DNA from 2 places in the Pediococcus parvulus genome. Region 2 is predicted to be linked to the other one. Evidence: predicted binding sites of a transcription regulator. Region 2 holds the regulator's gene; the other holds the start of a gene.
The links. Region 2 encodes HrcA, which represses chaperone genes, less so after heat shock. Its sites were predicted from a motif close to TTAGCACTCNNNNNNNNNGAGTGCTAA; they were not measured.

Region 1: a site for HrcA is predicted at 11,271-11,297, ahead of AB3217_RS06915 (ATP-dependent Clp protease ATP-binding subunit). Genes of this name have one in related genera too.

The regions. Positions count from the first base shown of each region.
Region 1 covers NZ_OZ061292.1:1,386,955-1,402,647, forward strand. Annotated here, with positions in the region: rRNA gene AB3217_RS06870 (23S ribosomal RNA) at 1-2,397, opposite strand, end outside; rRNA gene AB3217_RS06875 (16S ribosomal RNA) at 2,632-4,209, opposite strand; gene AB3217_RS06880 (YbhN family protein) at 4,657-5,688, opposite strand; gene AB3217_RS06885 (glycosyltransferase family 4 protein) at 5,693-6,700, opposite strand; gene AB3217_RS06890 (glycosyltransferase family 4 protein) at 6,725-7,900, opposite strand; gene AB3217_RS06895 (alpha/beta fold hydrolase) at 7,988-8,767, opposite strand; gene ptsP (phosphoenolpyruvate--protein phosphotransferase) at 8,863-10,584, opposite strand; gene AB3217_RS06905 (phosphocarrier protein HPr) at 10,584-10,850, opposite strand; gene AB3217_RS06910 (hypothetical protein) at 11,012-11,209, opposite strand; gene AB3217_RS06915 (ATP-dependent Clp protease ATP-binding subunit) at 11,458-13,698, shown strand; gene AB3217_RS06920 (LTA synthase family protein) at 13,762-15,693, opposite strand, start outside.
Region 2 covers NZ_OZ061292.1:1,085,851-1,101,543, reverse strand. Annotated here, with positions in the region: gene dnaK (molecular chaperone DnaK) at 1-1,383, opposite strand, end outside; gene grpE (nucleotide exchange factor GrpE) at 1,405-2,010, opposite strand; gene hrcA (heat-inducible transcriptional repressor HrcA) at 2,025-3,065, opposite strand; gene ribF (riboflavin biosynthesis protein RibF) at 3,313-4,272, opposite strand; gene truB (tRNA pseudouridine(55) synthase TruB) at 4,321-5,238, opposite strand; gene rbfA (30S ribosome-binding factor RbfA) at 5,371-5,724, opposite strand; gene infB (translation initiation factor IF-2) at 5,735-8,299, opposite strand; gene AB3217_RS05330 (ribosomal L7Ae/L30e/S12e/Gadd45 family protein) at 8,304-8,618, opposite strand; gene AB3217_RS05325 (RNase P modulator RnpM) at 8,611-8,907, opposite strand; gene nusA (transcription termination factor NusA) at 8,933-10,036, opposite strand; gene rimP (ribosome maturation factor RimP) at 10,052-10,525, opposite strand; gene AB3217_RS05310 (PolC-type DNA polymerase III) at 10,648-14,976, opposite strand; gene AB3217_RS05305 (proline--tRNA ligase) at 15,097-15,693, opposite strand, start outside.

The DNA.
Region 1 (15,693 bases), 300 kb from region 2:
GTCCCTGCTCGACCTGTCTGTCTCGCAGTCAAGCTCTCTTCTGCCTTTACACTCATTGAATGATTTCCAACCATTCTGAGAGAACCTTTGGGCGCCTCCGTTACTCTTTAGGAGGCGACCGCCCCAGTCAAACTGCCCACCTGACACTGTCTTCCGCCACGCTTAGTGGCGCGAGTTAGAGGGTTCATACAGCGAGGGTAGTATCCCACCAACGCCTCCACCGAAACTAGCGTTCCGGTTTCTATGGCTCCTACCTATCCTGTACAAGCTGTACAAACACTCAATATCAAGCTACAGTAAAGCTCCATGGGGTCTTTCCGTCCTGTCGCGGGTAACCCGCATCTTCACGGGTATTATAATTTCACCGAGTCTCTCGTTGAGACAGTGCCCAGATCGTTACGCCTTTCGTGCGGGTCGGAACTTACCCGACAAGGAATTTCGCTACCTTAGGACCGTTATAGTTACGGCCGCCGTTTACTGGGGCTTCATTTCAAAGCTTCGCCGAAGCTAACTCATTCACTTAACCTTCCAGCACCGGGCAGGCGTCAGCCCCTATACGTCATCTTACGATTTTGCAGAAACCTGTGTTTTTGATAAACAGTCGCCTGGGCCTATTCACTGCGGCTGATCTTTCGATCAGCACCCCTTCTCCCGAAGTTACGGGGTCATTTTGCCGAGTTCCTTAACGAGAGTTCTCTCGCTCACCTGAGGATACTCTCCTCGACTACCTGTGTCGGTTTGCGGTACGGGTAGTTAAACTCTAACTAGAAGCTTTTCTCGGCAGTGTGACATCAGGAACTTCGTTACTTTAAATTTCACTCCCCATCACAGCTTGTCCTTAAAGTTGAAAGCATTTAACTCTCAACAAGACTCGCTGCTTGGGCGCACATATCCAACCGTGCGCATTCCTTAGCCTCCTGCGTCCCTCCATTGTTCAAACAAGTTTAACTAGTACAGGAATCTCAACCTGTTATCCATCGTCTACGCCTCTCGGCCTCGACTTAGGTCCCGACTAACCCTGGGTGGACGAGCCTTCCCCAGGAAACCTTAGTCATTCGGTGGACAGGATTCTCACCTGTCTTTCGCTACTCATACCGGCATTCTCACTTCTAAGCGCTCCAACAGTCCTCACGGTCTGCCTTCATTGCCCTTAGAACGCTCTCCTATCACGCCACCTTGCGGTGGCATCCACAGTCTCGGTAATATGTTTAAGCCCCGGTACATTTTCGGCGCAGAATCACTCGACTAGTGAGCTATTACGCACTCTTTAAATGATGGCTGCTTCTGAGCCAACATCCTAGTTGTCTATGCAACTCCACATCCTTTTCCACTTAACATATATTTAGGGACCTTAACTGGTGGTCTGGGCTGTTCCCCTTTCGACGATGGATCTTATCACTCACCGTCTGACTCCCGGACATAAATCAATGGCATTCGGAGTTTATCTGAATTCAGTAACCCAAGACGGGCCCCTAGTCCAAACAGTGGCTCTACCTCCATGATCCTTAATCCGAGGCTAGCCCTAAAGCTATTTCGGAGAGAACCAGCTATCTCCAAGTTCGTTTGGAATTTCACCGCTACCCACACCTCATCTCAGCACTTTTCAACGTACACGAGTTCGGTCCTCCAGTGCGTTTTACCGCACCTTCAACCTGGACATGGGTAGGTCACTTGGTTTCGGGTCTACATCTACATACTCAGTCGCCCTATTCAGACTCGCTTTCGCTGCGGCTCCGTTTCTTCAACTTAACCTGGCATGTAAACGTAACTCGCCGGTTCATTCTACAAAAGGCACGCCATCACCCCTTAACGGGCTCTGACTTCTTGTAGGCACATGGTTTCAAGAACTGTTTCACTCCCCTTCCGGGGTGCTTTTCACCTTTCCCTCACGGTACTGGTTCACTATCGGTCACTAGGGAGTATTTAGCCTTGGGAGATGGTCCTCCCGGATTCCGACGGAGTTACACGTGTTCCGCCGTACTCAGGATCCTGAACTGAGGGATCTTCATTTTGCCTACGGGGCTATCACCCGCTCTGGCCAGTCTTCCCAGACTGTTCGGCTATGAAAATCTTTGGTAACTCAAATGTTCAGTCCTACAACCCCAGGAAGCAAGCTTCCTGGTTTGGGCTGTTCCCCGTTCGCTCGCCGCTACTTAGGGAATCGATATTTCTTTCTCTTCCTGCGGGTACTGAGATGTTTCAGTTCCCCGCGTCTACCTCCAGCCACGCTATGAATTCACGTAGTGGTAACAACGGATTAGTGTTGTTGGGTTTCCCCATTCGGAAATCTCCGGATCAAAGCTTACTTACAGCTCCCCGAAGCATATCGGTGTTAGTCCCGTCCTTCATCGGCTCCTAGTACCAAGGCATTCACCATGCGCCCTTTATAACTTAACCTAACTTTACCAAAGGTAAAGTGGTTTTGAGTTTAGCGATTATTTTTCGAACTAATCTTGTTTTAAAACTCTATAAAACGCGGTGTTCTCGGTTTAATTACATTATAATAAATAATTAAAATTAGAAAATTTTTCGATATTATTTAGTTTTCAAAGAACAAATTTTGAGAGTAAACCTCTCAAAACTAAACAAAGTTTCGACAATGTGTAGGTTTCCGTTTCTAAATATCCTTAGAAAGGAGGTGATCCAGCCGCAGGTTCTCCTACGGCTACCTTGTTACGACTTCACCCCAATCATCTGTCCCACCTTAGACGGCTAGCTCCCGAAGGTTACTCCACCGGCTTTGGGTGTTACAAACTCTCATGGTGTGACGGGCGGTGTGTACAAGGCCCGGGAACGTATTCACCGCGGCATGCTGATCCGCGATTACTAGCGATTCCAACTTCGTGCAGGCGAGTTGCAGCCTGCAGTCCGAACTGAGAACGGTTTTAAGAGATTAGCTAAACCTCGCGGTCTCGCAACTCGTTGTACCGTCCATTGTAGCACGTGTGTAGCCCAGGTCATAAGGGGCATGATGATTTGACGTCGTCCCCACCTTCCTCCGGTTTGTCACCGGCAGTCTCACTAGAGTGCCCAACTTAATGCTGGCAACTAATAATAAGGGTTGCGCTCGTTGCGGGACTTAACCCAACATCTCACGACACGAGCTGACGACAACCATGCACCACCTGTCATTCTGTCCCCGAAGGGAACGTCTAATCTCTTAGATTGGCAGAAGATGTCAAGACCTGGTAAGGTTCTTCGCGTAGCTTCGAATTAAACCACATGCTCCACCGCTTGTGCGGGCCCCCGTCAATTCTTTTGAGTTTCAACCTTGCGGTCGTACTCCCCAGGCGGAATGCTTAATGCGTTAGCTGCAGCACTGAAGGGCGGAAACCCTCCAACACTTAGCATTCATCGTTTACGGCATGGACTACCAGGGTATCTAATCCTGTTCGCTACCCATGCTTTCGAGCCTCAGCGTCAGTTACAGACCAGACAGCCGCCTTCGCCACTGGTGTTCTTCCATATATCTACGCATTTCACCGCTACACATGGAGTTCCACTGTCCTCTTCTGCACTCAAGTCTTCCAGTTTCCAATGCACTTCTTCGGTTAAGCCGAAGGCTTTCACATTAGACTTAAAAGACCGCCTGCGCTCGCTTTACGCCCAATAAATCCGGATAACGCTTGCCACCTACGTATTACCGCGGCTGCTGGCACGTAGTTAGCCGTGGCTTTCTGGTTGGATACCGTCACTGCATGAGCAGTTACTCTCACACACGTTCTTCTCCAACAACAGAGTTTTACGACCCTAAAGCCTTCATCACTCACGCGGCGTTGCTCCATCAGACTTTCGTCCATTGTGGAAGATTCCCTACTGCTGCCTCCCGTAGGAGTCTGGGCCGTGTCTCAGTCCCAATGTGGCCGATTACCCTCTCAGGTCGGCTACGTATCACTGCCTTGGTGAGCCTTTATCTCACCAACTAGCTAATACGCCGCGGGTCCATCCAGAAGTGATAGCCGAAGCCATCTTTTAAAAGTAAACCATGCGGTTTACTTTGTTATGCGGTATTAGCATCTGTTTCCAGGTGTTATCCCCCACTTCTGGGCAGGTTACCCACGTGTTACTCACCCGTTCGCCACTCACTTTATAGCTAAAATCATCTTCGGTGCAAGCACCTCTAATTCATTCAACGAAAGTGCGTTCGACTTGCATGTATTAGGCACGCCGCCAGCGTTCATCCTGAGCCAAGATCAAACTCTCATATTATACTTGAGTTTTTACAAGCTCATTTGTTGTTTCATTGTTTAAAGCGAATTGACTTCGCAAATTGTTTGCTCCAAAATTTTCATTTGAAGGCCCTACACATTTTGTTTCGTCGAAACTTTGTTCAGTTTTCAAAGGTCTACTATGTCGCAGTTGGAAGCGCTAAACGCCTCAACGCAACTATTTAACTTTATCATCAGTTTTTCTAAAAGTCAACAACCAATTTCAACTTTTAAAAAACATTTGATTGTCATTACAAGAAGCTGTGCCTCTCAAAAACGACCTTGAATATCATATCAACTATTCATCACTTGGTCAAGTCAAAAATCCCATTTTTTTATAAATCAGCGTTCAAATCCCTTGATAATCCTGAACAAAACTAATTAAAACTTTTTTTTGAAACATAAGAAAAACCGCACTTCCACTTAGAAATACGGTTAAAAATTCACTTCATAATTTTTTTACAATCGTTCGATTTAATTTATCTGGTTTAGTCGCTAAAGCAAAAATACCACCAAACATGCCAAAGTAATAAGTTAATAATCGCCAAATCAACATGGCTAAAACTAATTTACTATTACTATGAATAAAACTAGAGAACAAAACATCAAAACTATATTCCGCCCCACCTGAACCACCTGGAATAGGAAAAATAGAAATAACCATGACAATCAAAACATGTAAGGATGTGACCATAATGACATTTATACCTGTATATCCCAAAGACAACATAATATAATACGGCACTAAGTAGTAAAAGAGAAGTTGAAAGAAAGTCATTATAAAAATTTTAATCAACAGTTTCCACTGCGATTTTATACGGACGCTTTCCAAATAAAAAGTGTCTACCTTCTCATCCAAAGAAACTTTCCACTTAGCATACCGATCTTCTTTTACAAACCATCCAACCGGTATCATAATCCAACTAATCAGTTTTTTTGTAAATCCATGCCAGTACATGACTAACAATAAACCGATGATGACTGCAAAATGAATCAAGAAACCAAACACAACAAACAAAGACAGATAACTCATCTTTGCCGCAATATAATCAAAGCCAATCAGTAAACTAAACATAAAGTTAATCACTATCATAGCTTGAAATACCACAAATTTCATCAAAAGGACAGAACTTGCTCTGCCAGCCTCAACCCCACTTTGCATTAATGCCACAAGTTGTGCCGGTTGGCCTCCTGACGAAAAAGGCGTAATGCCGTTAAACAACTGTTCAATTAGTGGAATCCGAATTGCATCCCGAAAAGAAAAACGGTCCCCGTTACTAACCACAAACATTCGCGTAATGACAGCTTCAATTCCAAAATAAAGCAGCATGCAACCTATCGCCACCAATAACCATTGCACATGAATGTGAACAATGTCATGTAGTAAATGATTGAGATTAATATTCCGTAATGAAAATCCAAATATACCAATACCCAGAATTAACATAAATATCAACACAATTTTATTTCTCTTGGACATTACTCTAGCCCTCTCTTGCCTGACGCATATAAAAGCCGTGCCAAATATTGGCTAAATGTTCCTCTGAATATTGTGCTGAGGCTTCATTAGATTTCTCGTGTAATGTCTTTAATGCATCAGTATTCTTAGTAAGATAACTAATTTGTGCTTGCATTTCACTAACATCCTTTGCCGGCGCATAGTACCCCTCAATTATTGCATGATAAAGATCTAAATCCCGTAATAAAACTGGGGTCCCACAACTAAATGCTTCTAGTACGGACATTGGAAACAGTTCATTATACGATGGCAACAAAAACAAATTGGCCACGTTATAATAGTTGACTAACTCTGAACGATCAATAATTCCTGTAAACTTCAAATTGGCCGGTGGATTATCCACAACTTTTTTCAAATCCGCATAACCATCTGTCATTCTGCCGAAAGAGAACCCCCCTGCCCATATAAAGTGGAGATCCGGATTATTTTTTGCAAGCTTAATAAAATCCTTAACCCCTTTACGTTCCTGGACTTGACCAATTCCCAAAATAACAAACTTATCTTGTTCTATATGCATTTGCCTTCGCAACGCTTGTTTTTTTTCAGAACTCATCTCATAAAACTCGCTTTTGTGCACAAAATTGGGAATGTAGCTTATTTTTTCTTCTGGAATTCCATATGCAGTTAATTTGGGAATAAACGTTGGATTAACCACCACAATATGATCCATCCGTTTATAGAATGCAATTATATACTTGTAAAAAATCCCTCGAAATGGTTGAGGAATTTTTAAACTACCTTCTATTGTTTCGGGCAAAAAATGAACATAACCTATTTTCCTACCCCTGCCTGGCATAAACGTCGACAAATAAAATTGAGGATCAATCGTATGGTAATGACTAATCTCAGAACGTCCATATTTATTAATACTAATTTTAAACTCGTCGGGAAAATGTGTTTTCAGTAATGAAATTAATTCCTCATAAGCACTACCGACACCTTGTCCTTTAACTTTTGTTGCTGAAGAGAACATATTAATTCGCAAATCTTTTCCCCCTTAGTCAGAAAAGCTTGAAGACTCTTCTCGATCTGCATACAGCACTAATGAATCTTTATAAAAATCTACAATTTGCTTACCAAAATGATCCGCCGATATATCATAAAGTTTGCGTTCCCGAGGCTCAGGATCTTCAAAACTAACCGGATGATTTAAGTAATTCTCCGCAAAATGCACAAATTGTTTTTCCGTTTCGAAAGTCACTCCCAGTGATGGATCATCCAATAACTGATCCGTATAAGGGCTAGATTTGACGACCACCTTTAGTCCAGCCGCCAACGCTTCAATATAGGTTAAACCCTGCGATTCAGAATCTGAGGCGGATACAAACAGGTCTGCCATTTGATAGTAACGGTACACAATGTCATTATCAATTTCGCCGGTAAACCGCACATGATCAGTAATCCCCAAATTCTTAGTCTGCAGTTCCAAGCTTTCTCGTGCTGGGCCGTCACCCACGATAACTAACAAACTATCTGGAACTGCTTTTAAAATTTGCGGGAAGGTTTTAATAACTTCTTGAATATTTTTTTCATAAGCTAATCGACTTAAAGAAAGTAAAATTTTCTTTTTTTTAGGAAAACCATATTTCTCTCGCCAATCAATTTCTTCATGTTGGGCATAATGATTCACATTAACACCTGTCGGAATCACACGAATAGGTGCTTTAACACCATAACCGTTTAACGTTTTTATCACTCGTTCGCTCGGCGCTATAACTCCCGTTAAATGATAACAAAAAGCTCGCGTACCTTGTTTAACATGATAAGGGCGTAACAAATGCCCATTCGCCACGTAGTGTAAATAGTCCTCATACATTGTGTGATACGTATGCACACATGGAATTTTTAAATTTTTAGCTACAAACTTACCAATCCAGCCTAGTGAAAATTCAGTCTGTGTATGAACAATATCTAAATTTAATTCTTTTGCAACTTGATAGGCCTTGAACAAACCACTTACAGCTATTCTTCGGTCAGTAAAAGAAACGAAAGGAATACTTGCAAAACGAAAAATATTTCTTTCGTACACATTTTTGTCTACTTTAGGATCTGTCGTTGTAAAAATATAGACTTGATGCCCCTGTTTTTCGAGCTGCTCCCTCAAGGTCTTAATCGAAGTCGCGACACCACTAACCTGTGGGTAATATGTATCTGTAAAAATTCCTATATTCACAAGTATCCTCCCCAAAAAACTATAAACTTAATCAAGTTTAATTATATTGGTTTCATACGCGTTATGCAAACAACTCTCTTGTAGCTCTTAATTACCTATAAATTGCCATAACAGTTGATTAAATTTTTCTGATTGCTCAGCCATCACAATATGACCACTTTTTTCAACCATTGCCGTTTTGATTGTACCATTCATCTTTTGAATCTCATCACTAAAATGATAATCAAAGTAAGGACTCTGCTGTCCAACAACTAAAAGCATCGGAATTGACATTCTTTTAATCACATCCCGCCAATCCTGAACAGCATGATTTAGTAACAACGGATAATCAAGCTTTGAGTCAAACGGATAACTCTCCGTCACTTTCTTGACTAATGCAAATGTGTCATCATCAATATGTTTGAAAGTTGACGGACCTAAAGGTTGCTTCAAACGATCTTTGAAATTTTGCCAAGTTAAATTTTTAAACCCAAACTGCCAATCACTTTCATTAATCATTTTCGGCGGCTGATCAACTATGACAATTTTGTGCACGTTCACAGGACCAAACAAAGAAAGATAAGCATAAATCGTTGCCCCACCCATTGAATTTCCAACCAAGATGAAGTCGGTCAATTTCAACAACACACACAATTCATGAACGTCTGCTGCTAATCTAGAAATACGTAATCCCCAATTAACATGCTGCGACAAACCTTGATTTCGAAAATCTAGCCTCACAACTCGAAGACCACGCTGCAATAACAACTTTTTTTGTTGATGCCAGATTTCCTTTGAGCCACCAAATCCCGTCAAAAAAACTACGGGCTGCCCTGTTCCCTCATCTGAATAATCCAACGTCACTAGATCGCTCGTTTCAAACTTCATACTTTCAACTCCATTTTTGTTAATCATTTTTAGTATAACAAAAAAATCTCCAAGAATTTAAAGATCCCCAGAGACTTATCTAAAACTAAATTTTGTTACTTAATTGCATCGTTAACGAGTTTGATGACATCGTCGTTAGTTTCTGCTTCAGTAACGGCCTTATCGGCTAATTTCTTCATTTCTTTGGTGTCCAAGCGTTTCATCAATGAACGAGTCTTCAAAACTGAAGTTGCACTCATTGAGAATTCGTCCAAACCAAGTCCCATTAAAATTGGAACAGCAGTTTGGTCGCCGGCCATTTCACCACACATACCAGTCCACTTGCCCTCTTTGTGAGAAGCATCAATTGTGTTTTTAATAAGACGCAATAGGGATGGATTATATGGTTGATACAAATATGAAACTTTTTCATTACCACGATCTGCAGCAAATGAGTATTGAATCAAATCGTTTGTACCAATACTGAAGAAGTCAACATATTTAGCTAACTTGTCAGCAATCATAGCAGCAGCAGGGATTTCCATCATCATACCAACTTGGATGTTATCACCGATCTTAGTTCCAGCCTTAACCATCTTTTGCTTTTCATCTTCAAAAATGGCTTTAGCTTTCTTAAATTCAGCAACAGTTGCAATCATTGGGAACATGATTGCAAGTTTACCGTAAGCAGATGCTCGCAACAAAGCTCGTAATTGTGTTCGGAACAAATCTGTCCGATCCAAGCTAATTCGGATAGCACGATAACCCAAGAATGGGTTCATTTCGTCCGGAAGCGGTAAGTATGGCAATTGCTTGTCTCCACCAATATCCATGGTCCGAATAACAACTTGTTTGCCGTTCATTCCTGAAACAACTTGTTTGTAAGCTTCAAACTGGTCGTCTTCAGTTGGTAGTTCGCTTGAATCCATGTACAAAAACTCAGAACGGAACAAGCCAACAGCTTCAGCACCATTATCAATAACACCTTTGATGTCATCAGGGGTACCAATATTAGCTGCTAAATCAAAATGAACGCCATCCCTCGACGATGTCTTTTCATCACGAAGTTTTTCCCATTCAGCTTTTTGAGCCAAAAAGTCTTTTTGCATTTTTTGATATTTTGCAACTTCATCAGCATCTGGGTTAACGAGTGCCAGTCCATGCATCCCATCAATCACAACGGTATCGCCAGCTTTAATATCTGTTGTTGCTTTTTCACTTCCAACAATAGCTGGAATTTCCAAAGTACGGGACATAATTGCAGAATGTGATGTTCGGCCACCAATATCTGTAATGAATCCCTTAACAAACTTACGATCCAACTGAGCAGTATCACTTGGTGTTAAATCATGAGTGACGACTACAACTTCTGAATCAATCAAAGCTGGGTTAGGTAATTCAACCCCTAATAAATGACTCAAGACACGCTTTGTCACGTCACGAATGTCTCCGGCACGTTCTTGCATGTACTGATTATCAGTCATTGCTTCAAAAGTTTCAATAAAACCATCAGTGACATCTTTTAATGCTTGTTCAGCATTAACGCTGTCATTCTTGATCTTGTCTTCAATATTACCAATCAATTCTGGATCTGAGAGAATCGTAATGTGGGCCTCAAAAACTTCGGCTTCTTCTTCACCAAGGCTTTTAGCAGCTTTACTCTTAATTAACTCTAGTTCTGCTTTAGATGCGTCTAAAGCGTCTTGAAGACGTTTAATCTCAGCATCTGGATTATCAATTGTTTTCTTATCAAATGACAGATCAGGGTCGACAAGCATATATGCTTTCGCAATTGCAACGCCATCACTGGCAGCAATTCCCTTCAATTGTTTTGCCATTAGTCAGAAAGTCCTTCCTTTTTCATTGTATCTGCAAGAGCTTCAATAGCTTCTTTTTCGTCATCGCCATCAGCAGATACGGTCACATCAGCGTTTTGACCAACACCTAATGACATAACACCCATGATAGACTTCAAGTTAACTGATTTGTCTTTGTAAGTTAACTTAACATCAGCGTTAAATTTGCTTGCTGCCTGTACTAATAAAGTAGCTGGACGTGCGTGAATACCTGTTTCTGCAATAATATGAAAGTCTCGTGTTTCCATTATAAATCGATCTCCTTTAAAAATATAAGTTTAGTAAGGGCTTTCTTTTTAAGTTATAAAACGAACATAGCATTCATCTTACTAACAATTAATCAGCCTTTCCCATTGATGATAGCAATTTCTCGAAATTTTTACAAGCCCTTTCACGAATAAAAGTGAAATTAATGTTCACCGTTTTCATGAGTTTCAAAGTGATAAACTACTTTCCCATTTCGTTGAGCCGATCCAATTACGCGTTTTCGCTGATCATACTTCATATAGATAGGTTGAAATTCTGAAAATTCATCTGGTTCAACCGTTAATTCTTTAATTGTTCCTTGTCTGAGCTGTTCCAATAAATTCGAAAAATCTCGTGCCATTTGATCACCTGCCTTTATAAAGTAAACTCAGTTTAGCTGAAAACGATACAAAGTTCAAATATTGGCACTCTATATGTCAAAGTGCTAAACTAGTTTTTGAACCTACAAAAACGCCTTACAAGTAGATTCGAAGATAGTTATTTTTCGATACAAATTGCTTGCACAATTTTTTTGGCGCGTTATAATATGGTCATGGTCAAAGTTGGTCAAACATTTTTGACCTTGATTCTTTGAAAGGAGTCAGCAAAATGTTATGTCAAAATTGTCATAAGAACGAAGCAACAATTCATTTGTATACCAATGTCAATGGACAACGGATGCAGATTAATCTTTGTCAAAATTGCTATCAACTTCTAAAACAACAAGAAGGAAATAACTTAGGAAATGGAGGTGCCGCAAACATGGCACAAGACCCATTTGGATTTGGGAATTTAGATGACATTTTCCGCGCAATGCAAAACGGAAATGTTGAAAACCCACAAGGATTAAACCAGCAAGTTCCCCCCACTCAACCAAGCGGTCCTACCGGTAATAACGGTGGTAACCAACGTAATGGCAAAGGTGGTTTGTTAGATCAATATGGTCTGAATTTAACTGAGCTGGCTAAAAAGGGAAAAATTGACCCCGTGATTGGGCGTGATTCAGAAATTTCAAGGGTTATTGAAATTTTAAATCGCCGTACTAAAAATAATCCCGTTTTAATTGGTGAAGCCGGCGTTGGTAAAACAGCCGTTGTGGAAGGTTTAGCTGAACGAATTGTCGCTGGTGACGTCCCTCAAAAATTAATCAACAAACAAATTGTCCGTTTGGATGTCGTTTCATTAGTACAAGGTACTGGAATTCGTGGTCAATTTGAGCAACGCATGCAACAACTTATGAAAGAAGTTGAAAATAATAAAGACATGATCGTCTTTATTGATGAAATTCACGAAATTGTTGGTGCTGGGAATGCTGAAGGTGGTATGGATGCTGGTAACGTTTTGAAGCCAGCATTGGCACGAGGTGATTTTCAACTCGTTGGTGCCACTACTTTAAATGAGTACCGGGATATTGAAAAAGATGCTGCTTTAGCACGTCGCCTTCAACCAGTTCAGGTTGACGAACCTAGTGTGGAAGAATCAATTCGTATCTTACAGGGAATTCAAAAGAAATACGAAGATTACCACCATGTACATTACACAGATGACGCGATCAAGGCTGCAGCAAAGCTTTCTAAGCGCTATATTCAAGATCGCTTCCTACCAGATAAGGCAATCGACTTGCTTGATGAAGCGGGATCTAAAAAGAACCTCACGATTAATACCGTAGATCCAACTACCATTCAGCAAAAGATTGACAATGCTGAAAAATACAAACAAGACGCCTTAAAGGCCGAAGATTATGAAAAGGCCGCTTATTATCGTGACCAAGTTAATAAACTAGAAAAAACTAAGTCTGGCGCAACTAACCAGAGTGAAATTCCAACAGTGACTGATAAAGATATGGAACAGATCATCGAAGAAAAAACGGATATTCCGGTTGGCGAGTTACAAAAACGTGAACAGGAACAACTACAAAATCTTGGTGAAGATTTACGTGCTAAGGTTATTGGTCAAAATGAAGCCGTTGAAAAAATTGCTCGCGCCATTCGTCGAAACCGAATCGGTTTGAATGGTACTGGCCGACCAATTGGTTCCTTCCTCTTTGTTGGCCCCACTGGGGTTGGTAAAACTGAATTAGCTAAGCAATTAGCAAACGAACTATTTGGTTCAGAGGATTCAATGATTCGTTTTGATATGAGTGAATACATGGAGCCACATTCAATTTCTAAATTGATCGGTTCGCCTCCTGGCTATGTTGGTTATGAAGAAGCCGGTCAGTTGACTGAGCAAGTTCGTCGTCACCCATATAGTTTGATCTTGCTTGATGAAATTGAAAAGGCTCATCCAGATGTCATGCATATGTTCCTTCAAATTCTAGATGATGGTCGTTTGACGGATTCTCAAGGCCGGACTGTTAGTTTCAAGGATACAATTATTATCATGACCTCTAACGCCGGAACCGGTGACGTTGAAGCTGACGTTGGCTTTGGTGCTGCAGCAAAAGGCACAACCCACTCAGTTTTGGATAAGTTAGGTAATTACTTCAAACCTGAATTCTTGAATCGTTTTGACGATATTGTTGAATTTAATTCACTCACCAAGGAAAACTTAATGAAAATTGTTGACTTAATGATTGGCAATGTCAATCAGATGTTAGCTGTTCAAGGCTTACATGTGCATGTGACAGAACCAGTTGAAGAGAAATTAGTTGAGTTAGGTTACAATCCAAAGATGGGTGCTCGTCCACTTCGTCGAGTAATTCAAGAACAGATTGAAGATCGAATTGCTGATTATTATTTGGACCATCCAGATGCAAAAAATCTTGTAGCTAAGATTGCTGATGGCAACATTGAACTAACCGTTGAAAATGTGGCTGACACCAAGGCTGCATCTACCAAAAAAGCTTAATTTACAAAAAACTCATGGTTGAACGAAATTAATCGTTTAACCATGAGTTTCTTATACATAACGTTATTTAGATGAAGAAGAGGATGATGCTGATGAAGATGAAGATGAAGAGCTACTGCTACTTGAATCTTCAGACTCCAGTTCTGGTGCATCTGTTTTATAAAGATCTAAGGTTGATTTACCTTTATTTTTCTTCAGTAAACTTGTTGGCTCTTTTTCCTGTGCTTTACTCAATTCCTTAAGACCAGCTGATTTCTTGTAATTATACTTAGTTTTATCAACCGTCTTAAACCAAGAATGCTTAGAGAATCGGAGTAAATCACCATTGATAACCGAATCAGATAAGGATAATTCTTTATTGACATAAGTTTGAATCTTGGCAACTTCTTTCTTTTCAGTTGCAGTTTTATCGGTGATTTGTTGTCCCGTCTTTGTAAAGTACAAGTCATTGCCATACTTAGTATACTTCGGTGAAACAAAGTCCCCATCACGGAAGGCAACAATTTGATTGCGATCCTTCGACAACAAATCTTGCCCAAATTGAATGGCCCCTGGGTCTTTAATTCCCAAAAGATTTGTTAACGTTGGCATCACATCAATTTCGCCCCCATAAGTATGGTTAATACCGCCCTTCAGTCCGGTCATATGAATCATGAACGGTACCTTTTGGAACATGGCCAAATTGTAGTTATCGATTTGTTTTAAACCAAGAATTTTAGCAATGGCTGCTTTGTGGTTGTTTGAGATTCCATAATGATCACCATACAAGACCAGCATACTGGTCTTCATTAAACCAGACTTCTTCAAATAGCTGATCAATTCACCAATTGATTGGTCCAAATAATGCGCAGTCTGAACATACGGATCGACCGTTGGATCCCCAGTATCCCATTCTTTAATTGATACATCTTTTTTAGAAATCAAATATGGATAATGGTTTGAAACGGTAATTAATTTTGCATAGAACGGTTGCGGAAGTTGTTCCACGTACTTCATGGCATCCTTCAAGAAAATCTTATCTTTCATACCGTAACCACTGACATATCCTGGTTTGATCTTGTAATACTCTTTACTAAAGAAATATTGATAACCAAATGATTTATAAGCATTATCTCGGTTCCAGAAACTCGGCACGTCCCCATGGAACGAAGCGGTCGAATAGCCATTTTGATCTAAAATAGCCGGCATACTTTGAAAAGTATTGCTAGTTCCATCCATAACCATGGCGGAACCCTCTGCCAACCCAAACAAAGAGTTTTCAAGCATCATTTCAGCATCGGCCGTTTTCCCTTGGCCAACCTGATTAAAGAAGTTATCAAAACTCAACGTATCTTTTTCATGATACAGTTTGTTCAAGTTAGGCGTAATTTCTTGGCCATCCCATTTCTTATCAATAACAAATTGTTGCAAACTTTCTAGATGGATGACAAAAACATTTTTTCCCTTTGCCACACCCTTGTACTGGATGTTTGAAGATACATGATGTTTTTTCAAGAACTTCTCAATCGGTTTTAGTTGATCATCTGAGGCCTTCGACTTTTGTTCACTGTTCTGGTACGTTTTGATCGCATCATACGCCGTATATGTCTGTAAACCTAGATACTTCACAATATAGTTATTATCGAATGTTCTGGTTAACAACCCTGAACGATTACTATAGGCCATGCCCAAATTTACGCCAAACACACCAATTGATAAAACGGTGGTGGCCAAGGCATAACGAAATTTGAACCGGGTCGTATCAATTTTGATAAACCGCACGAGTAATAACAAAATTAGGAAAATCACATCCACAAAAACCAAAAAATCGGTTCCACGCATGATGCCCATTAAACTTTTACCAAGGTTATCAGATGTCGATCCGGATCCCTTGATTAAATTGAACGTAATAAAGTCTGAGAATTCTCGGTAATACAAAATATTTGCGAACAACCACGTGGATAAGATAGCGTCCATTAAAATCATCCACCAATAAGCCCAGCGTCCCCGAAAATA
Region 2 (15,693 bases):
TGCCGAAACATTAACAATCCCGTTTTTATCAATATCGAATTTAACTTCGATTTGGGGAACACCACGTGGTGCCGGTGGAATATCCGTCAATTGGAATCTTCCAAGCGTCTTGTCATCAGCAGCCATTGGACGTTCACCTTGTAACACATGAATATCAACGGCTGGTTGACTATCGGCAGCAGTAGAGAACACTTGTGATTTGCTAGTTGGAATGGTTGTATTACGATCGATCAACTTAGTGAATACACCACCCATAGTTTCAATACCTAAAGAAAGTGGTGTGACATCAAGTAAAACAACATCTTTAACGTCACCAGTTAGGACACCACCTTGAACGGCAGCGCCAATGGCAACCGCTTCATCAGGGTTGATTGAATGGTTAGGTTCCTTTCCAGTCCAGTTTTTAACAGCTTCTTGAACTGCAGGAATACGAGTAGAACCACCATTAAGGATGATTTCATCAAGATCACTTGCAGAAAGATCAGCGTCACGTAAGGCATTATCAACAGGGGTCTTTGTTCGAGCAATTAAGTCAGAAGTCATTTGATCAAATTGAGCACGCGTCAAAGTTTTTTCCAAATGTAAGGGACCATTAGCTCCAGCTGAGATAAATGGTAAACTGATTTGAGCTTCAGTTACACCAGAAAGGTCCTTCTTAGCCTTTTCAGCAGCATCCTTCAAACGTTGTAAAGCCATCTTGTCTTGAGAAAGGTCAACACCGTTTTCTTTCTTAAAGTCATCAACTAACCAATCAATGATCTTTTGATCAAAATCGTCACCACCAAGATGTGTATCACCATTTGTAGAAAGTACTTGGAAAACACCATCCCCTAATTCAAGGATAGAAACATCAAAAGTACCACCACCAAGATCATAAACTAAGACTTTTTCATCTTTATCTTGCTTGTCGAGTCCATATGCTAAAGCAGATGCCGTAGGTTCATTGATAATTCGTTCAACGTCTAAACCGGCAATTTTACCCGCATCTTTAGTTGCTTGTCGTTGTGAATCATCAAAATAAGCTGGTACAGTGATAACTGCTTTTTCAACAGTATCACCAAGATAATCTTCAGCATAATGTTTCAGATATTCCAAAATCATTGCTGAAATCTCTTGTGGTGTATAAGACTTGCCACCAGCACTAACTGTATAACCCTTTTCACCAATATGACGTTTGATGGAAACGATTGTATCCGGGTTAGTAATTGCTTGTCGTTTAGCTACTTCTCCAACCTGAGTTTCGCCATTTTTAAATGAAACCACTGAAGGTGTTGTTCGACTACCTTCTGGGTTAGTAATAATCTTTGGTTTGTCTCCTTCGAGGACTGCAACCGCGGAATTTGTTGTTCCTAAATCAATACCAATAATTTTATTGCTTGCCATTTTATTATCCCTCTTTTTAATTTATTGTGACACAACAACCATTGCAGGCCGTAAAACACGATCTTTTAGCATGTATCCCTTTTGCAGGACACTCACTACTTGATCAGCTTTGCCGCCTTCTTCAACAGCCACCGTTTGAACGGCTTGATGAATGTGTGGATCAAATGGTTGACCAACTGCTTCAATCTCAGTTACATGATTGTCTTTTAAGGCCTTATTCATGTGATCAAAAACCATCTGAATACCCTTTTTCAGTTGCTTTCCATTTTCGTCAGACACCTCAATCGCCAAAGCACGCTCAAGATTATCAATCACTGGTAAAATGTCTTTGGCTAAGTGTTGACCGTCATACTTAACCAAGTTTGCCTGCTCTTTTTCATTTCGTTTTTGAATATTGGCCGTTTCAGCCTTAGCACGAATGTATTGATCAGTTATAGCATCAACTTTACCATTCAATTCGGTAATTTGTTTTTTTAACTCTTCAATCTGGGTAGCCGTTTTTGATTGTTTCTTGGACTTTTTTTCGCCCTTTACTTTTTTATCAGGTTTAACTTTAGTTTTTTTTGTTTCTTTTGTTTGTTTTTCGACCGTTTCATCGATCTTTTCAGTCTTCTTGTCTTCTGCCACTACGTTCACACCTCTCAACTATCATCAATATCGTGGTAATAATCTATCAATCTTCTTGCTAGCTCTGTTCGGAACGCACCAACCAACCCAATCATTTTGGAATATGGCATACTCGTTGGTCCCAAAACTGCAATAACACCTTTACCATGTTGATCAACATCGTAAGTTGCTGTAATCAAACTATAATTTTTTAACAGATTATTAGTAATTTCATTACCGATTTGAACCTTAATATTTTGATCTGGCGAACCCAAAACGCTGGCAAGATCCGTCGAATGGTTCATCAAACGATATAAAGATCGAATTGCACCCAAATCATGCTGCTTGGAAAAATCCAGTAAATTTAGCTGCCCACCAACAAAGAATCGTTCAGTTGCTGATTTTTTCAAAACATCTTCGAAAACATCCAAGAAACCCTCTGGCGTTTCAATGTACTTTCCGATTTGATTCGGAATATCCGTTGCTAATCTTTTGAAAACTTCTGACAACGTTAAACCAACTAATTCATCATTAATGATCCGAATAACTGCTTCTAAAGCTTCAGGATCAACGTTTGAAGGCACCTTAAAAGTTCTATTCTGAACGTCACCATTGTCAGTTACCAAAATAGCCATAACACGATGATTTCCTAATGGAACCAATCTGAACCCTTCAAGCTTTGCATCTTTCAATTCAGGCTTTACTGTAAAGGCAGTGTAGCTAGTTAACTTAGAAAGCATATCCGCCGATTCGGCAACGATATCATCAATTTCTTGAAACTGATGATTAAACGAAGAACGTATCTGTCGCAAATCACTCGATTGAACTTTATCAGGTTTCAACAAATGGTCAACATAATAGCGATAGCCTTGGATCGAAGGAATTCGACCGGACGAAGAGTGAGTTTTCTTAAGCAACCCAATTTCTTCCAGCGTCGCCATCTCATTACGAATTGTTGCCGAACTCACATGCATCGGTAATTGGCTAACTAAAGCTTTTGAACCTACTGGCTGACCATCACTCGTATAGATCTGAACGATTGCTTGTAAAATCAATAACTCCCTATCTGTCAGCAAAACCATCACCTCTTTTAGCACTTAGCACATTGGAGTGCTAAGACACTATTAAAGATAACAAATGTTCTTTCAAATGTCAACATTAGTCAAACATTTTTTGATATTTGTACTATTCTTTTTTTAAAAGCCTAGCTTTTTGCTTGTATTAAGAGATTTCGTCCAAGGTGCTACAGCATTTTTTGATACTTTACGTTCTGATTTAAATCAGATTTCAATGGCAAGGTATTAACTGAAAAATGCATCTACATTAATTTGATTTTCCATTATTTAAATTCGCAAAATATTGCCGGATGTTTTTTTCATCGGCCTTTAATTGTTCAATTAATTTGTCAGCATTCGCAAACTTTATTTCACCACGCACATAGTGATACCATTCTACGGAAACTACTTCACCATATATTTCCTGATCAAAATCAAAAATATTGATTTCTAACGTGATCGGACGATTTTCTCCAAACGTGACATTACGGCCAACAGAAGCCATCGCTGGCCACCATTTTGTGCCAATTTTGATTCGAACAGCATAAATTCCAATCCCCGGAATTCGTACCCATGGATCTGACAATACATTTGCCGTAGGAAATCCAAGTGTTCGTCCCCGAGCTTCACCATGAACTACTAATCCATTAGTTTGGTAAACATATCCTAAGAACTTGTTGGCATGATCCACATCACTTTTCTTTAAATCATCACGAATTTTGGTTGAACTAACTTTTTGACCGTCTAATAAAAATTCGTTTACTGTCACGATATCAAAACGATCTTTGGCATAACTTGGTAAATGAGTCATATCCGCAATTTCACGTGGCCCGTAAGTATAGTCAAAACCTGCAACGATTGCTTTTGCATGCAGATTAACCATATATTGATCCACAAATTCTTGAGGAGTTAAATGCGCAAAAGTGGATGTGAAACTGACCACATATAAAAAATCAACACCCAAACTAGTCATTAACTCAGCTTTTCGTTTAACTGAGGTCAAATAATGTAAACCATTTAGACCTGGTTTCGGAAAAACAACAGACGGGTGGTGGTCAAAAGTCATTGCTGCAAGCGGTAATTTTCTTTGATCGGCTTCCTTGCGAGCACACTTGATAACTGCCTGATGGCCAAGATGAACGCCACCAAAAAATCCCATTGCCAAAACAACATCTCCATGAGGAATTTCTTGAGTCTCATATGGATGATGTAAATAAATAATTCTCATAAAATCCTCCCAATAATTCTAAATATCACGTTCTCAAAACTCTCTTAGTTAGTTGGTTAATAACATGGTCATCGGCCGATAAGCTACCCGTTTTTCATCATATTGGTATAGTGCTTGGACCCGATCGTGAAAAGTCAATGCCAATACAGGGGCTGCATTTTTCGGCTGATCAAAATTACTTCTCTGTAAAATAGCACCGTTTTGAACTCTCCGCCAAAGATCGGCATTCAGTTCAAAATGCGGATAATTTTTTAACGCATGATCAAGGGGCCGAATCAAAGTATCGATCGTATTAGTTTCAACAGCCGACTCCAACTGAGCAAAAGTCACCGTTTCATCTAATTTAAACCCGCCACTACTTAGCCTAGTTAATTTTGACATAACTGCCGGCACACCTAAAATCTCACCCAGATCCACCGCCAGCGTCCGAACGTAAGTCCCTTTACTGCACACAACTTTGAAATTAACAGTTTGGGTACCATTGATCTTATCGAAAACGGACCGGGCTTGTCGTTCAAACGTATGAACTGTTATTTGACGTTTTGGTCGTTCAACTTCAATACCCTGGCGTGCATATTCATATAACTTCTTGCCATTAACTTTAATTGCAGAATAAATTGGTGGTATTTGAGTAATCTCACCAGTTAACCGAAGCATAGCCATATCAATTTCAGTATCAGAAAAAGCCTGACTAAGAATTCGTTTCTTGATAACTTCACCATCTAAATCTTCAGTAGTTGTAGAAAAACCAAAAGTTACAGCCCCTTCGTAAACCTTACCTGATGCCATTAGGTAGTTTACGACTTTAGTGGCTTTTCCCACACAGATTGGCAAAACCCCGTCTACATTAGGATCTAATGTACCACTATGGCCAACTTTTTTTTGATGAAGAATACCGCGAATTTTGGCGACACAATCAAAACTTGTCATGCCCCGCGGTTTATACAAAGGAATTATGCCATCCATATAAAACGACCTCCATTTTTTACTGCTTTAAATTATAGCATAGCTTCGCCGTTTCCTTTGAATTTTGGCATCAAAAAAAGAATGGCCATTAAATTCCAGACCATTCTTTTGCGTATTTATAAACGAAATCGATTAATCTTCTGAATTAAGTTTATTGATCAACTTATCAATACGATCGCCATATTGAACTGAGGCATCACGTTCAAAAATTAATTCAGGAGTTTTATAAATTGACAGACGAGAACCCAATTCGCTGCGAATCAGGCCTTTAGCTTTTTGCAAACCGGTGGCAACTCTTTCACCATCGGAAGCCTTATCTGACAAAATACTATAGTAAACAGTTGCTTGCTGAAGATCACCAGTCACATTAACACCAGTGATGGTGATACCCTGCACGCGTGGATCACGAACACGTTTACGAATAATATCACTAATTTCTTTCTCTATTTCCTGACCAAGACGATCAGCTCGATATAATCTTGCCATGTGGATCCTCCTATTCTACAGGAACCTCTTTCATGATATAGGCTTCGATGACATCATCAACTTTAATATCATTATAGCCATCAATTGTAAGACCTAATTCAAAGCCTTGTTTGACTTGTTTAGCATCATCTTTAAATCGTTTCAAGCTGGCTAATTTCCCTTCGTAAATTACAACACTGTCCCGGATTAAACGAACACCACTATCCTTTTGAATATAGCCCTCCGTCACATAACCACCAACAACAGTTCCAACATGGGAAACTTTATAGATCTGACGAACTTCAACTTGCCCAGTAATGACTTCCTTGTAAGTTGGTTCAAGCATCCCTTTCATAGCGGATTCTACTTCGTCAATTGCGTTGTAGATAACTCGATGTAAACGGATATCCACATTTGAAGAATCCGCCAACTGCTTAGCCTGATTAGTTGGACGAACATTGAAACCAATGATAATGGCATTGCTGGCTTCAGCTAACGCCACATCACTTTCATTAATTGCACCAACAGCGGTATGAATAATGTTTACCCGGACGCCTTTGACATCGATCTTCTTTAGACTGCCAGACAGAGCTTCAACCGAACCCTGAACATCAGCCTTAATGATAAGGTCAACTTCCTTCATTTCTCCTTCTTTAAGAGAATCAAACAAGTTATCCAAAGTGACATGATTATTTGCACGGCGTTCTTCCATCAATGATTCTTTGGCACGTTCTTCACCAGCTGCACGAGCCGATTTTTCATCATCAAAGATCACAAAACGGTCACCAGCTTCAGGGACATCATTCAAACCTGTAATTTCAACTGGGGTTGATGGCGTAGCTTCTTTTACACGACGGCCTAATTCATTTGTCATTGTTCGAACGCGACCAAAGGTACTACCAACCACAATTGGATCACCAACACGCATAGTTCCTTGCTGAACTAAAACAGTTGCGATTGAACCCTTACCAGGATCAAGACTGGCTTCAATTACAGAGCCAGCTCCATTTTGTTCTGGATTTGCTTTCAATTCCATAACTTCGGCTTGAAGTAAGATCATGTCTAGTAATTCGTCCAAATTCTTACCAAATTTAGCCGAAATTTCAACGAAAATCGTATCACCACCCCAGTCTTCAGAAACCAATCCATATTCAGTCAACTGTTCCATAACGTGTTTTGGATTAGCACCAGGTTTATCAATTTTGTTAACAGCGACAATAATGGGTACATTGGCAGCCTTCGCATGATTGATAGCTTCAATAGTTTGTGGCATAACACCATCATCGGCTGCCACGACTAAAATGGTAATATCTGTGATATCAGCACCACGAGCACGCATTTCAGTGAATGCAGCATGTCCTGGTGTATCCAAGAAGGTAATCAACTTACCATCATGCTTCAACTGATAGGCACCAATAGCCTGAGTAATCCCGCCAGCTTCACCAGCAGTAATATGACTATGACGTAACTTATCCAGCAAAGTTGTCTTACCATGATCAACGTGTCCCATAATTGTAACAACGGGAGGACGGCTTTCAAGGTGGTCAGTATTTTCAGCTTCTTCTTCAAACATCTTGTCAATATCAGAAACATTAACAACTTCTTTTTTCTCAGCCTTGATTCCGTAATCTGCGGCTAAAATTTCAATCGTATCCTTATCAAGGGTTTGATTTTGATTAACCATCACGCCAAGCATAAATAACTTCTTGATGATTTCTGCTGGCTCACGATGAATTTTTTTAGCAATTTCGGCTACGTTCGTTCCATCGTTGTATTCAAAAACTTCTGGTAATGGCTTATTTTTTCTTGTTGGTGCTGGTTTGTTATCTACTTGACGTAAACGACCATTCTTCTTACTCTTCTTATTGTATCGACCACGGTTATTATACCGGTTATTATTACGGCCAAAACTTGAATTGCGATTCCCCTGTGAATTTCCACGACGACTATCTCTTGAAGTTGAAGAACCCTGCGAATTACTATTTGACCGGTTGTTTGTATTTGACCGGTTGTTTGTATTTGATCGATTATTATTATTTGATGAACGATTCCCCGCATTTGAAGAATTGCTCTGCGTGGACCGTTGTTGTGAATTACGATTCTGAGTACTATTTTGATTATTTCTTGAGTTAGTCCGCGATTGATTTTGTTGACTAGAGCGATTTTGGCTATGTGAGCCGTTATTAGCACTCTGATTTTGGTGTTGCGGGCGATTAGAACCTGTTTGACTAGCCGGACGATTGTGTGTTTGTTCAGTCGTCTTATGGTTATTATTTACAGATTTTGTTTCTTGAGGTCTTTGTGATGTCTGAGTAGTTTTATGTTGCACACTAGTCTCCTGTTTGTGGCCAGATGCACGTTCAACGACTGTTTTACCAGTTTTTGCTGACCGATACATAGTTGGCTTCTTCTTTGGTGTTTCAGATTTTTGGTTATTTTTTGTAGCGAATGATTGTCGAATTTGGCGTTCTTCATTCTCTCCAAGGGTAGACATGTGGTTTTTAACATCAAAACCAGACGCTTTAGCTTTGGCAATAATATCCTTACTAGATACATTAATTTCCTTAGCTAATTCATATATGCGTTTTTTCCCCATATCTTCACGCTCCTTCTTCAATATTTAATTTCAATAAAGCTTTTGCAAATCCCTGATCTTCAATTGCAACAGCTGACCTTGACTGGCCAATAGCCTGGCTTAATGTTTCACGAGTCATAAAAGCTAATAATGGGATTTGATAAGTTGTGCATTTATCAGAGATTTTTTTCTGGGTCGCTGCACCTAAATCTGTGCTAACGACAATCAATTTAGCTTTTTGGCTTCGAATTGATTGTAACACTTGTTGTTCCCCAGAAATCAATTTTCCCGCTCTTCGTGCCAGTCCGAGCAAATTGGAAAACCGATCTTTATCATTCATCTTTGAAAAGTTCCTTTCGAGCTTGTTGATGATCTACATAAGCAATAAGTTCATCGTAAAACTCATCAGCAACCTTAATCTTAAATGTTTTATCAAAAGTTCTCTCATCTTTTGCCTTTTTGGCAATTTTCACATCTAACCCAATGTAAGCTCCACGACCTGGCTTTTTCCCAGTTGGGTCTAAAGAAACTTCATCTTGTTTATTTTTAACAACTCGAACTAATTCCCTTTTGGGGAACATCTCACCCGTTACAATATCTTTACGTAACGGAATTTTTCTTTTCTTCATAGTTATCGAGCCTCCTAATCAACTATTATTGATTATCTTCACTTTCTGAATCTGATTCTGTGACGTCGTCCTCTTCAGGTTCTTCCATTAAATCTTTGGCATCAGTTTCTGATTTTATATCAATCTTATAACCAGTCAACTTAGCAGCCAAACGGGCATTTTGTCCGCGTTTACCAATTGCTAATGAAAGTTGATAATCTGGAACAATCACCATGCAGGTCCGTTCATTTTCTTCGTCAAACAAGACATCGACAACTTCAGCCGGGTTCAACGCATTGGAAATGTACTTAGCAGCATCATCTTCCCATTCAACAATATCCATGTTTTCACCGTTTAACTCATTAACGATGGTCTGAACACGTTGACCTCTGGGACCCACACAGGTTCCAACAGCATCAATATCTGGATCGGTTGAACGGACAGCAACTTTCGCACGGTCGCCGGCTTCACGAGCCACTGAAACAATTTCAACTGTGCCATCAAAAATTTCCGGAACTTCTTGTTCAAACAACCGCTTCAACAAATCTGGTGTGCTTCGGCTTACAAATACTTGTGCACCCTTGCCACTATTTTCAACTTTTGTCACATAAACCTTAATATGATCATGCGGTTCATATCTTTCAGTTGGGATTTGATCTTGTTTAGACATCACAGCTTCAACACCACCAAGATCAACATAGACAAAACGATTATCGCGACGAGCAACTTCACCAGTCACGATTTCATTTTCATATTCACTGTACTTATTATAAATGATTTCCCGTTCTGCTTCGCGAACCCGTTGCAAAATAACTTGTTTGGCTGTTTGAGCAGCAATCCGACCAAAGTTTTTAGGAGTCACTTCAAACTTAATGTGATCACCTAGTTCATAAGCTTTGTTAATGCTTAACGCATCACTTAGGCTTACCTGTTGTTGATCGTCCAAAACCTCATCGAAAACTTCTTTAACTGCATATACATGAATATCGCCTTTTTTGTCATCAAACTCTACATCCACATTTTGAGCCTGTCCATAGTTTCGTTTATAAGCCGAAACCAAGGCAGCTTCTAAGGCCTCAATGACAACTTCCTTCTTAATCCCCTTCTCCTCTTCCAAAGTATTGAGGGCACTAATCATTTCTTTACTCATTTTAAATTCTCCTTTTTAAAACTTGATTGCAAAACGCGCAAATCCAATTTGTTTAACCTCAAATTGTTTAGTAATTTTTCTTGTTTTATTCATGTAAGTTAGTTTTATTGTTGTGCCTGAATAATCATCTAAAGTTCCTTCAAAAACTTTTTGGCCATCAATTGGGGCATACAACGAAATATGCACATACTGTCCCACTGCTCGTTGCCAATCATTCGAAGTTTTAATGGGCCGTTCAGCTCCGGGAGAAGAAACTTCAAGAAAATAGGCCTGAGGAAATGGATCCGGCTCTAAACTATCTAGCTTTTCACTGATCTGATCGCTAGCCTCAGCGCAATCTTCAATTGTAATCCCACCTGGTTTATCGATATAAACACGAAGATACCAGCTTTTACCTTCCTTAACAAACTCTATATCCACCAACTCAAACTGGTGGGATTCAATAAGGGGTTCTACTTCCTTTTGTACTGTTTCTACAACACTCGCCAAACTTAAACCTCCAATAAAATTCAAATATTTTCAAGAAAAAGAGTGAGCATTTTCTGCTCACTCACTTGCCGCAATTAGATTCACTATAAGTATAACATATCGCTTAATAACGTACAAATAAGCTACATATCAAACAACGATAATTGATTTTCATCTGGTAAATCCGACAAAACACCATTTTCTGTCATAAAATCAATCAAGGTCTTTGAAACCTTGCCTCGTTTAGACAGATCTTCTTTTGAAAGAAATGGTTTATCTTCACGAGCCGCCACGATCTGTTTAGCCACGTTCAATCCCAGTCCCGGAACCGCGTTGAATGGAGCTAATAGGGAGTTTCCATCAATTAACCACTGTGAGGCATCTGAATTATTGACGTCCACCATTTTAAACGTATACCCGCGCTCTATCATCTCATTAGCCAATTCCAAAACAGTCAAAAGATTTTTTTCTTTAGTAGACGCATCCATCCCTTTATCATTAATAGCCTTCATTGCACTTTTAACAGCATCTTTGCCATGAGACATAGAAACTAAATCAAAATCGTCTGCCCGCACACTAAAATATGCACTGTAATATAAAATTGGAAAGTAAACTTTGAAATAGGCAATTCTTAAAGCCATCAAAACATATGCAGAAGCATGTGCACGTGGAAACATATATTTGATCTTCCCGCAGGAATCAATATACCAGTCTGGCACATTTGATTGTTTCATCTTTTCTTCATCACCATCAGGAATTCCGCGGCCATGTCGCACACTCTCCATGATCTGGAATGAAGTTTGGGAATCCATACCATAATGAATTAAATCGGTCATGATATTATCACGACACCCAATCACATCTTTCAAGGTTGCCGTCCCTGCTTTAATTAATTCTTCAGCATTTCCTAACCACACATCGGTTCCATGAGAAAGTCCAGAAATTTGAAGTAATTCGGCATAGGTGGTTGGATGGGTTTCTTCCAACATTCCCCGCACAAATCGAGTCCCAAATTCCGGAACGCCGAAAGTCCCCGTTTTCGACTGAATTTGTTCAGGAGTAACACCTAAAACTTCTGGCCCAGAAAACAGTTTCATAACACCGGGATCGTCCGTCGGAATCGTTTTAGGATCAATCCCTGATAAATCTTGCAAGGCACGAATCATGGTAGGATCATCATGACCCAGAATATCCATTTTTAAAATATTGTCGTGAATTGAATGGAAATCAAAATGCGTCGTTTCCCACGCTGCAGTTTGATCATCAGCTGGATATTGAATCGGTGTAAAGTCATAAATATCCATGTAATCAGGGACAATCAAAATTCCCGCTGGATGTTGACCAGTGGTTCTTTTTACGCCGGTAGCCCCCTTTGACAACCGATCAATTTCTGCATTTCGGAAAGTTTTCCCAGAATCACGTTCATAAGCTTTTACATAACCATAGGCTGTTTTATCAGCAACAGTTCCAATTGTTCCCGCACGGAATACATTTTTCTTACCGAACAAAACCTGCATATAGTTATGGGCAATTGGCTGGTAGTCTCCAGAAAAATTCAAATCAATATCAGGAACTTTATCCCCTTTGAACCCTAAGAAAGTTTCAAATGGAATATCTTGCCCATCCCCAACCAATGGTGTTTGACATTTAGGACAAACTTTATCAGGCAAATCGAATCCAGATCCATATTCACCTTTAGTAAAGAATTCTGTGTATTGGCAGTTAGGGCATCGATAATGTGGTGGTAATGGATTAACCTCCGTAATACCAGACATCGTCGCCACTAAACTGGAGCCAACTGATCCCCGAGAACCAACTAAGTAACCATCTTTATTACTTTTGTGTACAAGCCGTTGTGCAATTAAATAAATAACAGAGAATCCATTCCCAATGATACTCTTTAGTTCCTTATCCAAACGTTCCTTTACAATCTGTGGCAATGGATCACCATAAAGTTCATGAGCTTTATCCATTGTCAGTTGTTCAATTCTATTTTCAGCACCAGGCATTTTGGGAGTATATAGTTTATCTTTAACTGGCTTGATTTCGTCAACCATGTCTGCAATTTTAGCAGGATTAGTGACAACAATTTCCTCGGCCTTTTGTTTCCCCAAGAAGGCAAATTCCTCAAGCATTTCATCTGTCGTCCGGAAATGCACATCTGGCAATGTTGAACGATTAAGTGGATTAGCACCACCCTGAGAATTAATTAAGATTTTTCGATAAATGTAATCTTCAGGATTCAAGTAATGCACATCACCAGTCGCTACAACCGGTTTGTGCAGTTCAGTACCGAGAGCGACAATATTTGATAAAATCTCTTCCAAATGACGATTATCTTGAATGAGACCCTGCTCAATCTCTGGTTGATAAACTGGCTTTGCCATCACTTCCAAATAATCATAAAACTTAGCCTTTTGTTTGGCCTCTTCTTTACCTTTTTGCATCATGGCCGTAAAAACTTCGCCACTACTGCATGCAGATCCCACGATTATACCATCACGAAGTCGTGATAGTTCAGACTTAGGAATTCTAGGTACCCTGTAGTAATATTGCACATTAGAAAGTGATACTAAGCGGAACAAGTTTTTCAAACCTGCCTGAGTGGTTGCAAGAAGCACAGCATGTGAAGGCCGGGCATGTTTGTAAGCATCGTTTTCCGTCATATGGTCGTTCAACTGACTGTGGTACTTAATATGATACCGATCTTCAGCATCTTTTAAAAACAAATGACAAAGGTGGCCAGTAGATTCAGCATCATAGATTGCTCGATGATGGTGTTCCAAACTGACGCCAAATTTTTTAGCCAGTGTATTTAAACGATAACTTTTAAGTGTTGGATACAAAAAACGAGCCAAGGTTAAGGTATCAATAATCGGATTTGTTACTGGAGGCATGTTATAACGAGCATACCCAGTATTCATGAAACCAATATCGAAGGTCACATTATGACCCACAATGATGGCATCCCCATAAAACTCTCTAAATAACGTAAAGACGTCTTTTTCAGATTTCGATCCACGGACCATCTCATTTGTAATACTTGTTAAATTCGTAGTTAATTCAGATAATGGAAAGCCAGGATCAATAAACTCTTCAAACTGGTCAATCACATTACCATCCTGCATTTTCACGGCCGACAACTCAATCACTTTATCGTAAATGGCTGATAGGCCAGTTGTTTCCACATCAAATACAACGTAGGTGGTTCCTTTTAACGGGATTTTTTTATCATTGTAACCAATTGGCACGCCGTCATCTACCAAATTGGCTTCAACCCCATACAAAACTTTAACGCCATTCTTCTTACCTGCGGCATATGCTTCAGGAAATGCTTGCAGGCCAGCATGGTCAGTAACGGCAATCGCTTTTTGTCCCCATTTTGCTGCCTGTTGAACAAAGTCCGTGATATTGTTGGTCGCATCCATCTGACTCATGTTAGTATGCAAATGAAGTTCCACTCGTTTTTTACCTTCAGGTGCTTTGTCCTGCCGGGTTGCATGACTAATCTCCATTACATCATAAGCATTCAAAGTTAAGTCGCGCATAAAAGTATCTTCTTGAACTGTTCCACGCACTTTAACCCAAAGTCCCTTTTGAATAGTAGAAAAGAGTTGTTCTTCAGCTTCATTCTTTGAAAACTTTTTGACTGTAATGGAAGAACTATAGTCTGTGATCTTAAATATTAACAACTGTCGCTTAGAACGCAGGGTTCGGACCTCAGCATCAAATATATAGCCTTCCGCAACAACTGACCGTTCTTCTTGGGTAATATCTTCTAATCGGGTGATAGCTTCATCAGGATTAATTTGTTTACCAATGCGAACAGGCCCCCCATCTGGAATACCACTAGCCTGTTTTTTTTGTCGTTTTTCATCTTGTTTCAGAATTGCCTGCGATGCTTTTTGTGCCAAAATTGCATCGTTTTTCTCTTTTTTCGCCTTTAATTCTTCAATCATACTTTGTGAATCGGACTCATCGACAATTGTGTGGATTGAAAACTCAGGAAATCCATATTGTTGATAAGAACTTTCAATTGGTCCCAAAGCTGTGGTGGTTAAAAAATTTTGAACCACTTCATTTTGCGCCGCAAACAAAATTCTACCGTCATTCAGGCTTGGTAAATTATGTCCACATAATTCTTGTGTGAGCGGAGATGAAATATGACTATTTTTCACAATCCATTCCCAATAATTATCAATTAAACGAATATCCAACTTGGCATTTGAAGTCTGAATATTAAAAGCAACTCGTGCAATCGATTTAAAGGCGATTTGTAAATGATTATCAAGTTGTTGAAAAACTGCAAAGGGTAAACAATCCTCAAATTTAAAAGAGAATTCCCATACCTTCGATTTTTGATGAACAACAACTTTCTTAACCTCCGCATTTACAAAACTCGGATCATTTGGTTCCGGATAATTAATTTGTTCGAGAAGTTTTTTAAATTGTTCATTAGAATTTAGACTCAAGATTTGATTCCTTCCCTTTTTTACAAAAACTAATAATCATGAAGATAACGGCAAATTGATATATATACTGAATCCTTCATCAACTTGCCGTTATATTAACTCATTTGTTGGTAACGTTTCCTAGTTTTCATCCTTCAGAAGAATGCCAACTGAATTTTTCAATTCCTCAATTTTAACTTCCAAGGTTTCACCTGTTTTACGTAATTTCACTTCAACAATACCTTCTGAAGATTTTTTACCAACCGTAATCCGAACAGGAATACCAATTAAATCAGAATCAGCAAACTTCACGCCAGCACGTTCTTTCCGATCATCAACCAAAACTTCATAACCTGCTTCAGTCATTGTTTCTTCAATTTGCTTGGCTAAGGCCATCTGCTCGTCATTCTTAGCATTAACTGGAACAACATGAACATCAAATGGTGCAATATTCTTTGGCCAAACTAAACCATGGTCATCTGCTTTTTGTTCTGCAATTGCAGATAACAATCGACTAACACCAATTCCATAGCAACCCATAATAACTGACTTAGCACGTCCGTTTTCATCCAAAACGGTGGCACCCAAAGCATCTGAGTAACGCGTTCCCAATTTGAAAATATGACCAATTTCGATTCCCTTGGTAAACTGCAGCTTACCTTTCCCATCTGGTGCAAGTTCTCCTTCTTGAACTGTTCTGAAATCACCAAATTGATTAACCTTCAAATCACGATCGAT